Regions from separate parts of the Mucilaginibacter sp. CAU 1740 genome, predicted to be linked through region 2. Evidence: riboswitches for the same ligand, from Rfam matches in the RefSeq annotation. Region 2 holds a riboswitch; each other region holds the start of a gene.
The links. A riboswitch is a leader RNA that binds a small molecule or an ion and turns the genes downstream of it on or off. The one in region 2 is predicted to bind S-adenosylmethionine.
Positions count from the first base shown of each region.

Region 1 (2,202 bases), on a different contig from region 2:
ACCTGGTGATTGCTCTCCCGGTAAGCCCGGCTGGAACAAGCCAACCACGCCCTGACGGCTCTCTCCTGTGCGTAAAAGGATAATTTTTGATTTGTTGTTAACGATAGGTAATTTATCAGAAGGGATAAGCGGGATGCCTCTCCAGGTAATAAACTGCGAACCAAATAAGGAAACGGTTGGCGGCGGTACGCCACGACGGGTACATTCACGACCGAAAGCCGCTATAGCCAAAGGGTGCAGCAGGAAAAATCCAGGCTCTTTCCAAACTTTAGTGATCAGTTCGTCCAGATCATCAGGGGTAGGGGGGCCAAGCCTTGTTTTTATTTTTTGAGATGGTGCTACGCTGCTCAATAAACCATATTCGGTATTGTTGATCAATTCGCTTTCCTGGCGTTCTTTAACAATCTCGATGGTAAGGCGTAACTGCTCGCTGATCTGGTTGTAAGGTTTGCTGTACAGATCGGATACACGGGTGTGTACATCCAATACTGTGTTCACAGCGCTCAGGTTGTACTCGCGTGGGTTTTCTTCGTAATCAACATAAGTTGATGGCAGTTCGCGCTCATCGCGGTTGGAGCAATCAACCTCTACATTGTTGGCATCAACAACCTTGTTTAAGCGGTAAACACCAGACTCAACAGGGATCCAGTTTAATAAATGTGTTAACCAACGCGGGGTAATGGTTGACAGTTGCGGAACGGTACGGGTGGCTACGGCCAACTGCCTGGCGGCTACATCGCCAAGGGCTGTTTGTTTTGGTTTCTGATCGGGCATTTAGATAATTAATAAAGTGTTTTAAAGAGTGATTTTGGTGGTGCTTTTCAATGGTTAATACCTGTGTTGCAATGATAAGAAAATAAATTATATAAAATCTATAGGATTAATAGATTTTATTGTATGTTTGCATCATCAGTTCTTTAATACTTATCCAGAAAAGACGGAGGGAAAGGCCCCATGAAGTCTTGGCAACCTGTACAACTAATATGTAAAAGGTGCTAATTCCTGCTCCCGCAAAGGAGAAAGATAAGATGCTACAGGTTTTACCAATATCTCCACGGCTCTTTTCCAGGTAAGTTTTATTGAGAATGAAAAACAAGACTAAAAGAGATGAAAACCTGCTTATACACTAAAACTTTAAAACCCTTGATCAATACCTGCTATATAGATAATTGTTGTTGTTGATTATTTACCTGTTAGGCTTTCAACAAAAACAACATCTATCTATAACAAATGAAAAAAATCATATTTACAGCTTTAACTTCCATTATCGGCACCGTTGCTTACTCGCAGATCCTTGCACCGGTAAAATGGTCGTACGCGGCAAAAAAGATTGATAAGGAGCAGGCCGTTGTATTTATAAAAGCAACTATTGATAAAGGCTGGCACATCTACTCGCAAAATGTAGCTGATGGAGGGCCGGTAAAAACCTCGTTCAGGTTTGATAAAAGTGATGATTATACCCTGAACGGCAATACATCAGAACCTAAGGCGGTTAGCAAGTACGAAAAAGCATTCAGTATGAATGTGCAGTATTTTGAGCAGTCGGTTATCTTTCAGCAAAAAGTAAAGCTTAAAAACGGGCAGGTATCTGTTAACGGTACCCTAAATTATATGGTATGCAGTAACCAACAATGTTTGCCGCCCGAGGATGTAGAATTTAGCATCCCGGTTAAATAGTACTAAGTCTCAAGTCGAAAGTTTGAAGTCTATTTTCTTTTTTTATACTTTGAACTTATGACTTTAGACTAAACGAATTTATCAATAACAAATAATATAGTTTAACAGTTCATTAGCCACCAAATTGAACTGTTAAATGGTTAGCATGCCGGGTATAAAGCCGCTTGCTTTAAACCTGGTTTACACAAACTAATACCATGAAACCGAAATTTAATTTTATCACTAAAGCCCGCGTACAGAATGGTGGCATCCTTTTCTGTAGTTACCACTGTTGTTAATTCGCGCCGTTTATACCGGAAATTGATCTTGAAATAGGATCAACATCCTGGCTGTACTAAGTGCGTTGCTTTGCTATGGTGGTAAAACAGGCGTGTGCTGTACAGACCAGGATGTTGATCGTTTACAAGATAAGAAATTAATAAAAGCATAAATAATTAAAAAAATATTCTATTAAATCTATAGATTTTATTGTATTTATCATATTTATTACTATCTTTACAGCATTCTAATTAACCCCACCATTAA
Region 1 is NZ_JBDOQS010000025.1:12,532-14,733, reverse strand. Features, by position in the region: gene AAFN85_RS31745 (family 2A encapsulin nanocompartment shell protein) at 1-774, opposite strand, end outside; SAM riboswitch class I at 922-1,030, shown strand; gene AAFN85_RS31740 (protein-disulfide reductase DsbD domain-containing protein) at 1,231-1,677, shown strand.
Region 1: it holds a riboswitch for S-adenosylmethionine, as region 2 does, so the genes downstream of both, AAFN85_RS31740 (protein-disulfide reductase DsbD domain-containing protein) here and AAFN85_RS26065 (O-acetylhomoserine aminocarboxypropyltransferase/cysteine synthase) in region 2, are expected to answer to the same signal.

Region 2 (2,202 bases):
CAACATATCAAACCAGAAACAGGATTGATCTGGATTGAAACCCCGTCAAACCCACTTCTTAAAATAACTGATATAAAAAAGGCAGTTGCAATTGCCAAAGCAAAAGGGATTAAAGTTTTGTGCGATAATACTTTTGCCACCCCAATTTGCCAGCGACCGCTTGAGTTGGGTGCCGATATAGTGATGCACTCCGCCACTAAATATTTCGGCGGGCATAGCGACCTGATGGGCGGAGCTTTGATCACAGCAGAGAAGAGCGACTGGTGGGCAAAAATTCGCCAGGTACAGGAAATGGGCGGCGCTATCCCCTCGCCTATGGATTGCTATTATTTGGTGCGCAGTATTAAAACTTTGCCGTACCGAGTAAAAGGTCATGTACAAAACGCGCAATTGCTGGCCGAATATCTTGAACAACATCCTAACGTAGAGAAAGTAATGTATCCCGGTTTGCCATCACATCCGCAGCATGTAATAGCTAAAGATCAGATGCTTGCTTTTGGCGGAATGTTATCCTTTATTATTAAAGGTGATGAAAACGATACGCATAACATCATCAATAAATTAAAACTCTTTATCAAAGCTACCAGCCTTGGCGGAGTTGAAAGTTTAATAGAACATCGCGCAACAGTTGAGGGGCCGGATACCAAAACGCCACGTAACCTGCTGAGGGTTTCGGTTGGATTGGAGCATATTGATGATTTGATAGCGGATTTGGAACAGGCCCTCGCTTGGTGAGGTGAAAGGCAAAAGGATAAAGGCGAAAGATAAAAGCATTTGGGAGGTCTGAAATATCCGCCTTACGAAAACCTTTTGCCTTTCGCCTTTATCCTTTCAGCTTAAAAACTCCTTTCGCCTTTGACCTTAATCCTCCTTTCTGAAATAAAATTTGGTACATAACCCCATAACCCCTTATATTCGCAACATTATTTGGTAGCAATACCAAAGTCGATCAATACTCCGCACATAGTTCGGGTTTTGATTTATAAAGAAGCGGCGAGAGATCAGGCTCAATGACCCGCTGGCAACCCTTCAATGTTGAAGAAGGTGCCAATTCCTGTCCCGGCAAATAACACCGGGGAATATAAATTTATAACCATGAAAAGTTTAATTAAATTTACGCAACACAACACTTTTTACACCTTAACTGGTAACGTACAATATATTAGCTCTCCTATTAGCTGTATTTGTATGTGTTGCTGCTGTTGATGCTTAGCGCACTCTTGTTTTCTATCTCCGGAAAAGGCGTGCATTGTTAAACCGGTTATTTCACAACCGGCTTTGTCAAAATCCATCTAACATTTAAAATCTAAATTAAACACATAAAAAATCACAAAACTATGTCTGCCTTAAAATTCGAAACACTACAATTACATGCCGGTCAGGAAGTTGATCCAACAACAGGTTCACGCGCTGTACCGCTTTACCAAACTACCTCTTACGTATTTAACAGTGCCGAACATGGCGCAAACTTGTTTGCCCTGAAGGAGTTTGGCAATATTTATACCCGCCTCATGAACCCAACTACCGATGTGTTTGAGAAACGCATAGCGGCATTAGAGGGTGGCGTTGCGGCATTGGCCACAGCATCGGGTCAGGCGGCCCAATTTATCGCGCTGAATAATATTTTACAGGCCGGAGATAACTTTGTTACCTCTCCTTTTTTATACGGTGGTACCTACAACCAGTTTAAAGTTGCTTTTAAACGCTTAGGCATCACAGTACGCTTTGCTAAAGATGATACCGCGGCCAGCATTGAGGCACTTATTGATGATAAAACAAAAGCTATTTACCTGGAAACCATAGGTAACCCGGGCTTTACCATTGCCGATTTTGAGAAAGTAAGCGCGGTCGCCAAAAATCATGATCTGCCTTTAATAGTTGATAATACTTTTGGCGCAGGTGGTTACCTGTTCCGCCCTATTGAACATGGCGCTAACGTGGTTGTTGAATCAACCACTAAATGGATTGGCGGGCATGGTACAAGTATAGGCGGCGCTATTATTGATGCCGGTAATTACAATTGGGGCAATGGAAAATTCCCACAATTCACCGAACCGTCTGAAGGCTACCACGGGCTGGTATTTAACGATGTATTTGGAATCGGCGGTCCGTTTGGAAACATTCAGTTTATTATTCGCGCCCGTGTGGAAGGCTTGAGGGATTTCGGTCCGTCGCAATCGCCGTTTAACGCTTGGTTGAATA
Region 2 is NZ_JBDOQS010000015.1:3,914-6,115, forward strand. Features, by position in the region: gene AAFN85_RS26060 (aminotransferase class I/II-fold pyridoxal phosphate-dependent enzyme) at 1-735, shown strand, start outside; SAM riboswitch class I at 978-1,088, shown strand; gene AAFN85_RS26065 (O-acetylhomoserine aminocarboxypropyltransferase/cysteine synthase) at 1,338-2,202, shown strand, end outside.

Region 3 (2,202 bases), on a different contig from region 2:
CGTCGTATTGACCAAACTCGTTCGGTAAGCCGGCGTTTGGATAGGCTGAGATATATACGCCCGCTTTTTCAGAAAGCTCGGCTAAGTGAGGGCGCATTTCACGTGCACCCAAAGCACAGTTTAAACCTACCGAAAGCAAGTTGGCATGGCTTATCGAGTTCCAGAAAGCCTCAACCGTTTGGCCCGAAAGGGTACGGCCCGAGGCATCTGTAATAGTACCCGAAATCATGATGCCGCCCGAATCCCTGAAAGCAGGAAAATCCTTACCGGCAGCTTTACATTCGTTTTCGTAACGTTTGATGGCGAACAGGGCCGCTTTGGCGTTCAGCGTATCAAAGATGGTTTCAACCAATAACAGGTGCGAACCGCCATCAACCAAACCCCTAACCTGATCATAGTATGCATCGGCCAGATCATCAAACGTAACGGCACGATATCCGGGATCATTAACATCAGGCGATAAAGATGCAGTACGGTTTGTTGGCCCGATAGCACCGGCAACAAAGCGTGGCTTATCGGGGTTGCGTTGGGTGTATTCGTCGGCTACTTCGCGGGCAATGCGCGCGCCTTCGTAGCTTAGTTCGTAGGCAAGTTCTTCCAGCTTATAATCGGCAAGGGAAATTACCTGCGTGCTGAAGGTATTGGTTTCAATGATATCGGCCCCGGCGTCCAGGTATTCGGCATGGATGGCCTTGATAATATCCGGACGTGTAATGTTGAGCAGGTCATTATTCCCCTGTAAATCGCTATGATGATCGCGAAAACGCTCGCCACGAAAATCCTTCTCCGTGAGCTGGTACCGTTGTATCATGGTACCCATTGCTCCATCAATCACCAGGATGCGTTTCTGTAATTCTTTTCTAATGTCCATTTTTTGATTTCACCGATTTTTTATTTGATGATTTCACTGATTGGTTTGATTTTAAAGATTATTATGATTTGCCGACGTATTAAGCAAATAGCCGGTTAGTACATATCAAATCAGTGCAATTAAAAAATCATTGTAATCACAAATAAATAAAAAGCTTATCTCGAAAAGTCGGGTGTTGTTATGACTTTCGCTTATCTTTCCCAGTGCCGTTTGGCTGCTGAGTAGAATGTAGCACCTTGTGAAGCACAGGTTGCTAAGACATCGCAGGGTCTAATCCCTCCGTCTTTCTCCATAAGCACCGCAAAGTTGCGTAATAAAGTTGTCATTTGCAAGTGTATAACACAGCCCTAATATCACGGTTAAGCCACATTGTTAAACAAAAAAAGCCGCCTTTTTTGGAGGCAGCTTTTTGATTTGGTTTCTTGTTGAAATTATCTTCTTCTGCCGCCAAATAAGCGAAGGACAAACAGAACAGGTTGATGAAATCAAGGTATAAAGTTAACCCGCCCATCAGCGCCATTTTCTTGGCCGAAGCGTCGCCGTATTCAAGGCCAGCGCCAATGCGTTTTAATTTTTGAACATCATAAGCAGTTAAGCCGGTAAATACCGCAACGCCAAAGTAGCTGATGATATAGCCTATAGCTTCGCTGTTTAAAAACATGTTTACCAATGACGCGATAATGATGCCAATCAATAACATGATCAGGATGCCGCCAAAGTTGGTCAGATCCATCTGCGTTGTATAACCCGCTATCGCCATTACGCCGAATACCAGCGCTGATACGCCAAAAGCCAAAGAAACGCTTGATGAAGAATAAATCAATAGAAGGAAGCTAAGACTTACGCCCGTAGCCGCCGAATATGCAATGAATAAAAATGCCAAAACGGGGTAAGAAAGGCGATTTAATCCAAAGCTCATAAGTAATATGAAAGCTAATGGCAAAAATCTAACTATCATACCCAGGTTTGTTAAATGACCTGTGTTAAAATCAAATAATAAACTCCTTAAGGCAGGAGTACCTGCAAATAAAAACGCGCTAACGCCTGAAATGGCAAGCGCTACAAACATCCAGCTGAATACACCAGATAAAAATTTGCGTGAACCGACCTCTGATTGATCCCTAACTTCGATAACATTATCGTAGTTGTATTTTGAATCTTTAAATTCCATTTTATGTTAAAAATTATAGTACGAATATATGAATAAAAGGTGAATGTAAGGTGAAGAACAGGGGAAAGACTCAAGACTATTAGAATCAAGAGTCAAGAAAAAAGAGAAAGATTGACAACCTTGCCATCCCTCTTTTCTTGCTTCGTGACTCTTGATTTCC
Region 3 is NZ_JBDOQS010000001.1:370,595-372,796, forward strand. Features, by position in the region: gene metH (methionine synthase) at 1-871, opposite strand, end outside; SAM riboswitch class I at 1,060-1,169, opposite strand; gene AAFN85_RS01690 (Bax inhibitor-1/YccA family protein) at 1,194-2,042, opposite strand.
Region 3: it holds a riboswitch for S-adenosylmethionine, as region 2 does, so the genes downstream of both, metH (methionine synthase) here and AAFN85_RS26065 (O-acetylhomoserine aminocarboxypropyltransferase/cysteine synthase) in region 2, are expected to answer to the same signal.

Region 4 (2,202 bases), on a different contig from region 2:
TGTTCGGCCATATTACCAACCCATTTCAGCAGGTGCTTACCTTAACCGGTTGGATCAATAAGAATGTGCAATACCTTAGCGGCTCTACCACTTCGCAAACATCGGCGTTTAACACCGTTACCGAACAAGCCGGGGTGTGCAGGGATTTCGCGCATTTAGGGATAGCCCTTTGCAGGGCGCTTACTATACCGGCACGCTATTTTACAGGCTACGCCTATCAACTTTACCCTGCCGATTTCCATGCCTGTTTCGAAGCTTATTTAGATGGAAAATGGGTGCTGTTTGATGCTACTCAACTGGTACCGCTTAACGGCTTTGTTAAAATAGCCACCGGTTTTGATGCCGCGGATTCGGCAGTGGCCAATATTTTTGGTGATGTGATATTTAACAGCATGCAGGTAAGCTGCGAACTTGCCGACGATAATTTTGAGCCTTTTTATTACTACGAAGATAGTTTTACGGGAATCACCTACTTGTAGTTTTTTTGCTGTTCTTTTTAGATTTTATCGCAACCAACTTTTTACTTTCCTTTACCCCATATACCCAGTTAGCGCCTAAAACGGCTATACAGATCAACAAGCCAAAAAACTCGCGAACCTCTTCAACCCAGGGCTTTTCGGCTTTCATGGTTTGTACAAGGCTTTCGGCATGGTGAACTTCAAACCAATCGATCAAGCCGTTGCTGTCAAAAATTTTGTAGCCGGCATATCCCGCAAAAACAACAATACCAAAAGCATAACCAATGGGGAAAAACTCCTTTTTTGTGGCGAGGTAACAAAACCACGCGCAGTACAGATAAATGGGCATCCAGAGGTAAGGATCGGGATCGTTATATTGCAGGCCTGCAAAAATGATAAAAAGTACAACCCAAACAATGTTGAAGATCTTCATAAAGCAATCGCGATGATTTAAACCGGTTTTAACAGTTATGCGTAGGTAAGCACGGTTAAATATAGGGATTTACTTTTTGCTTTAGCAAGCCCGATGTTTAAATAGAAGGGCCTTATAACATGATATAGTTTATCCTGGTAGTATAAATCTATGGTCATTAATAACGAGAAATTGTGTTTGGGAAATTTGATGTCGCGGGCAGATTCGAACTGCCGTATAGGGTAATGCGGACCCCCACCTATCCTCTCGGTCACGCGACTTGAAAACTGTAATGATCACTTAATCAGATCGGTAGTGGGGCAGATATTAATTATCTCTCTCCTCGTTTTGCACAGGAGCAGGAATTAGCACCTTTTGCATTTTGCGGATGCACAGGTTGCTAAGACGTCTTTGGGCCTTTCCCTCAGTCTTTCTTGATAAGTCAATACAAAGAACGCTCTGTCGTTATTGACAATGCAAATATAAGAGTAAATTATATAATTCCTATAGTTTTAGTAGTTTATTTTGATTTTTATTTGTTTTGAATTGATTTTGAGGGTGATAAATTGCTTTTGATAAGCCTTTGGTTAGTAGTCCGGGTCGAAATTAAACGGATATGGCGGAGAGTTGTGTACCTCTGGCACACAAAAAATTACTTATTTGATAGCTACAAAGCTTTTGCACCTCTGGTGCATTCTGCTAATGGTTAATCATTTTGCACTTGTTTGTAACGAACGCAAAAGAAAAGATTTGAGATTTTAGGCACGCAAAGGCGCTAAGACGCAAAGATTTTTAAGTGAATAGTTTTATAGGCTTGCTGCATATAGTCTTTATTTTACAACTATTGATAAGAAAAACTTAGCGCCTTTGTGCGTTTACTCATCTGCTGCGGTTAAATCCGGTTTCCACAAAAAACTTTGCGTCTTAGCGTCTTTGCGAGCCTATCCCAAACCCACCACGAAAAAGCGTTAGCCTGCTTAACCCACTTCGCGTCTTAAAAAACTGAAATGATTACCATTTAATCTGAAGTAGTCACCATAATTTTTCCTGCTAACTATAGCAACTTTGTATTGTTAAAACATTAAAACAGAACATAATGAAAACAAATAAAATTGCATTAGTTACCGGCGGTAGCCGCGGCCTTGGCAAAAGCGCCGCCCTGCACATTGCCAAAAAAGGTTTCGACGTTATAATTACCTATCGCAGCAAAAAAGAAGAAGCAGAAGCTGTTGTTACCGAAATCGAATCGGTCGGACAAAAAGCTGCTGCATTGCAACTGGATACGGGCATCGTATCAACTTTTGATGCTTTTATCGGCAACCTTAAAACAAC
Region 4 is NZ_JBDOQS010000004.1:422,483-424,684, forward strand. Features, by position in the region: gene AAFN85_RS12290 (transglutaminase family protein) at 1-479, shown strand, start outside; gene AAFN85_RS12295 (transmembrane 220 family protein) at 466-891, opposite strand; SAM riboswitch class I at 1,199-1,314, opposite strand; gene AAFN85_RS12300 (SDR family oxidoreductase) at 1,967-2,202, shown strand, end outside.
Region 4: it holds a riboswitch for S-adenosylmethionine, as region 2 does, so the genes downstream of both, AAFN85_RS12295 (transmembrane 220 family protein) here and AAFN85_RS26065 (O-acetylhomoserine aminocarboxypropyltransferase/cysteine synthase) in region 2, are expected to answer to the same signal.